DNA from 2 places in the Streptomyces sp. NPDC058534 genome. Region 1 is predicted to be linked to the other one. Evidence: riboswitches for the same ligand, from Rfam matches in the RefSeq annotation. Region 1 holds a riboswitch; the other holds the start of a gene.
The links. A riboswitch is a leader RNA that binds a small molecule or an ion and turns the genes downstream of it on or off. The one in region 1 is predicted to bind thiamine pyrophosphate.
Positions count from the first base shown of each region.

Region 2: another riboswitch for thiamine pyrophosphate. It lies ahead of thiO (glycine oxidase ThiO); the one in region 1 lies ahead of thiC (phosphomethylpyrimidine synthase ThiC).

Region 1 covers NZ_JBHXNW010000006.1:65,508-67,700, reverse strand. Annotated here, with positions in the region: gene thiC (phosphomethylpyrimidine synthase ThiC) at 1-1,187, opposite strand, end outside; TPP riboswitch at 1,180-1,368, opposite strand; gene ACFWR9_RS05100 (YibE/F family protein) at 1,440-2,193, shown strand, end outside.
Region 2 covers NZ_JBHXNW010000098.1:6,089-8,281, forward strand. Annotated here, with positions in the region: gene ACFWR9_RS37885 (NAD(P)/FAD-dependent oxidoreductase) at 1-595, opposite strand, end outside; gene ACFWR9_RS37890 (hypothetical protein) at 628-978, opposite strand; TPP riboswitch at 1,031-1,142, shown strand; gene thiO (glycine oxidase ThiO) at 1,140-2,193, shown strand, end outside.

The DNA of each region.
Region 1 (2,193 bases):
ATGGTCTGAACGTTCAAACGCTTGGCGGTCCGGTTGAGTTCCCCGAGCGTGCGCAACTCGGCGAACTGCGCCTCGTCGTTGGCGTCCGCGATGGAGCCCGGCCGCAGGCCGTCGCCGAGGGAGTACGTGACGTCGTACGCGGCGAGGATCTCGCAGAGTTCCTCGAAGTTCTCGTACAGGAACGACTCCCTGTGGTGCGCCAGGCACCACGCCGCCATGATCGAGCCGCCGCGCGAGACGATGCCGGTCTTGCGGTTCGCGGTCAGCGGCACGTACGCCAGGCGCACGCCCGCGTGGACCGTCATGTAGTCCACGCCCTGCTCGGCCTGCTCGATCACGGTGTCCTTGTAGACCTCCCAGGTCAGCTCCTCGGCCCGACCGTCGACCTTCTCCAGGGCCTGGTAGAGCGGCACGGTCCCGATGGGGACGGGGGAGTTGCGCAGGACCCACTCGCGGGTGGTGTGGATGTTGCGCCCGGTGGAGAGGTCCATGACCGTGTCGGCGCCCCACCGGGTCGCCCAGGTCATCTTGTCGACCTCCTCCTCTATGGAGGACGTCACGGCCGAGTTGCCGATGTTGGCGTTGACCTTCACCAGGAACCGCTTGCCGATGATCATCGGCTCGATCTCGGGATGGTTGACGTTGGCCGGCAGTACGGCACGGCCCGCCGCGATCTCCTCGCGGACGACTTCCGGCGAGACGTTCTCCCGGACGGCCACGTACTCCATCTCCGGCGTGATCTCGCCCCGGCGGGCGTACGCCAGCTGCGTCACCGCGGTGCCGCCCCGGCCCCGGCGGGGCTGCCGCGACCGTCCGGGGAAGACGGCGTCGAGGTTGCGCAGCCCGCCGCGCGGCGAGGTGTGCTTGATGCCGTCGTCCTCGGGACGGACGGGACGGCCCGCGTACTCCTCGGTGTCGCCGCGGGCGATGATCCAGTTCTCCCGAAGCGGCGCCAGTCCCCTGCGGACGTCGGTGTCGACGAGCGGATCGGTATACGGGCCGGAGGTGTCGTACAGCGTGACCGACTGGCCGTTGGTGAGGTGCACCTGACGGACCGGCACCCGCAGGTCGGGGCGCGAGCCCTCGACGTACGCCTTGTGCCAGCCGATGGACTTCCCGGCCTCCGCGGTCCCCTCCTGGGTGGAGTTCTGCGTGGAGGCAGGCGTGCGTGCGTCCTTGATGGTCATGAGACCTACTCCCTACGCCGGCATTACCCGGTAACAGGTTCGGCGGTCGACGCAGCGGCTTCCGTCTTCGACGTTTCGTGGGATACATCACTCGACTTCGGTGATGTTTCCCGTGAAACGTCGCTGGGACGAAGGTCAGCGCCCTCTCAGCCCGGTGCTCCGAGCTCCCGCGTGTACAAAGGTGCCCCCACGCTAACGCCCATTCGGGCGCGGTGAACAGAGGGCCCCCCTTGTTCTTGCGATGATCGGTCGGTGACCACACCGCAGCATCCCCCCTTTCCGCCGCACGATCCCCACCGCGGACCGCACGCCGAAGAGGGCGCCGACCGTGGAGCCGGCCACGTCCCCGCCAGTGCGCACGGCCACCACGGACAGGGGGATGGCGCCGGCCACGGACACGGAGCGGGCGGCGGTCACGGAGCGAGTGGCGGTCACGGGCACTCGCACAGTCACGGGCCGGCGGCGCCCGTCTCGCGGCATCTGCGGAAGGTCATCGCCGCGATTCTGATCCCGTTCACCGCGGCGGTCCTGGTCGGGCTCGCGGTCCTGTGGCCGGGCGGCGCGCCGCCGCACGAGCGCACCGGCGTCGGCTTCGACCGGCAGACGCAGCAGGCCACCGTGACCAAGGTGGTGGAACTGAGCTGCCAGTCCGTCAACGCCTCAGGCTCCACCCCCACCGGCGACACCTCCACCGCCGAGGGCTCCTCCGCGGTGCAGCAGGCGAACGGCGACTGCAAGCGGGCAACGATCCGCGTGGACACCGGAAAGGACACGGGCCGTACGTTCGACGAGGTCGTGCAGCCGGACCAGTCACGGCAGTTGCACGAGGGCCAGAAGGTCGTGGTCGCCTACGAGCCCTCCGCGCCGCGGGACCTGCAGTACTCGGTGACCGACATCAACCGCCGGCTCCCCCTCGCCCTGCTCGCCGGCATCTTCGCGCTGGCCGTGGTGGTCGTCGGAAGGCTGCGGGGCCTGATGGCGCTGATCTCCCTGGCGATCAGCTTCC
Region 2 (2,193 bases), on a different contig from region 1:
CGGCCACCTCGGCGGGCAGCGCGTCGGCGAGCGGCCGGTCGGCGGCCTCCACCACGGTCACCGCGCAGCCGGCCTCGCGCGCGGCGGTGGCGAACTCGGCGCCGATCCAGCCCGCGCCGACGACGACGATGTCGTGCCGACGGGCGAGCACGGGGCGCAGCCGTTCGGCGTCGTCCAGGGTGCGCAGCAGGTGCACGCCGGGCACGCCGTCGGTGCCGGGGAGCCGGACCGGTTCGGCGCCGGTCGCGAGGACGAGGGCGTCGTACGGCACGGGTCCCTCGGAGGTGTCGAGGAGGTGCGCGCCGGGGCGGACGCCCAGGGCCTCGCAGCCGAGCCGCAGGGTGATGCCGAGTGCCTCGAAGTCGACGTCGAAGGCGGAGCCCTCGGCCGTGCCGAGCAGGACGGCCTTGGACAGCGGAGGCCGGTCGTAGGGCTGGTGGGGCTCGGCGCCGATCAGTGTCAGGGTGCCGGTGTAGCCCTGCTCCCGCAGGGCTACGGCGGTCTGCACGCCCGCCATGCCGGCGCCCACCACGACCACGCGGCGCGCGTCTTCCGCCGCCGGTCCCCGTCCCCGTTCCCGCGTCTGCTCGCTCACCTGATCACCTTAGCCACCTGACAATTTGTCAGTCAGCGCTCGTGCACCGTGACCTGCTCCACAACGCTCGTGCCGCTGCCGGGGCGCGACTCCCACTCCCAGCTCTCCTCCAGGCGCACCCGGCCGTCCGGCAGCTCCAGCACGGTCGACACGCAGTGCCCCGACGCCGTGCTGCCGTCGGTCCTGAGCTGCACGTACCGGAAGTCGAGCCGGTCCCCCGCGCGGGTACCCACGAGGTGGCCGCGGACGACGTCGCCGCCCGCGTAGTCGGCCCAGACGGCGCCGTCCCGCTCGTGGTACGTGAACCGGGTGCCGGTACCCACCTGGCCGGGCGCCTGGTCGGCGACGGGGGCGAGGACGAGGCCGTCGAGCGAACGGGTCACGGGCGGAGGCTCCCTTACGAGTGCGAGGCGCTGCGGGCTAGGCTGGCCAACGTAAAGCACTCGCGGGAGCCCGGACGCACCGGGCTGAGAGGGAGGCTGGCGGCCTCCGACCGTACGAACCTGATCCGGGTCATGCCGGCGAAGGGAGGGGCTGGACGCCCATGCCGTCCTCATCACACAGCTCGTCACACACCGTGTCGTCACACACCGTGTCCCGTACGCCCGACGTCCTCGTGGTGGGCGGTGGCGTCATCGGTCTGGTCACCGCCTGGCGGGCCGCGCAGCGCGGGCTCGTCACGGCCCTCGTGGACCCCGAGCCGGGCGGCGGGGCGGCGCAGGTGGCGGCCGGGATGCTGGCCGCGGTCACGGAGCTGCACTACGGCGAGCAGACGCTGCTCGCACTGAACCTCGCCTCGGCCCGCCGCTACCCGGAGTTCGCGGCCGAGCTGACCGACGTCACCGGTCACGACCTCGGCTACCGCCGCTGCGGCACCCTCGCCGTCGCGCTGGACGCCGACGACCGCGCCCACCTGCGCGAACTGCACGCCCTCCAGCAGCGCTCCGGCCTGGAGTCCGAGTGGCTCTCGGGGCGTGAGTGCCGACGCCTGGAGCCGATGCTCGCGCCGGGCGTGCGCGGGGGCCTGCGGGTGGACGGCGACCACCAGATCGACCCCCGGCGCCTCACCGCCGCGCTCATGGCCGCCTGTGAGCGGGCGGGCGTGGTCTTCCACCGGGTGTGGGCCGACCGGCTCACCGTCGGGCGCGGGGAGCGGGCCACCGGGGTCGCCACCGCCGACGGAACCGCGCTGGAGGCCGGGCAGGTGGTGCTGGCCGGGGGCAGCCTGAGCGGGCGGCTCGCGGGCATACCGGACGCCGTACTGCCGCCGGTGCGGCCGGTGAAGGGGCAGGTGCTGCGGCTGACGATGCCCCGGACGCACGGGCCGCTGCTGAACCGCACCGTGCGCGCCATGGTGCGCGGCAACCATGTCTACCTGGTGCCCCGGGAGAGCGGCGAGCTGGTCGTCGGCGCCACCAGCGAGGAGCTGGGCTGGGACACCACGGTGACCGCGGGGGGCGTCTACGAGCTGCTGCGCGACGCCCACGAGCTGGTCCCCGGCATCACGGAGCTGCCCCTGACGGAGACCCGCGCGGGCCTGCGCCCCGGCTCCCCCGACAACGCCCCGCTGCTCGGGCCGACCGGTCTCGACGGGCTGC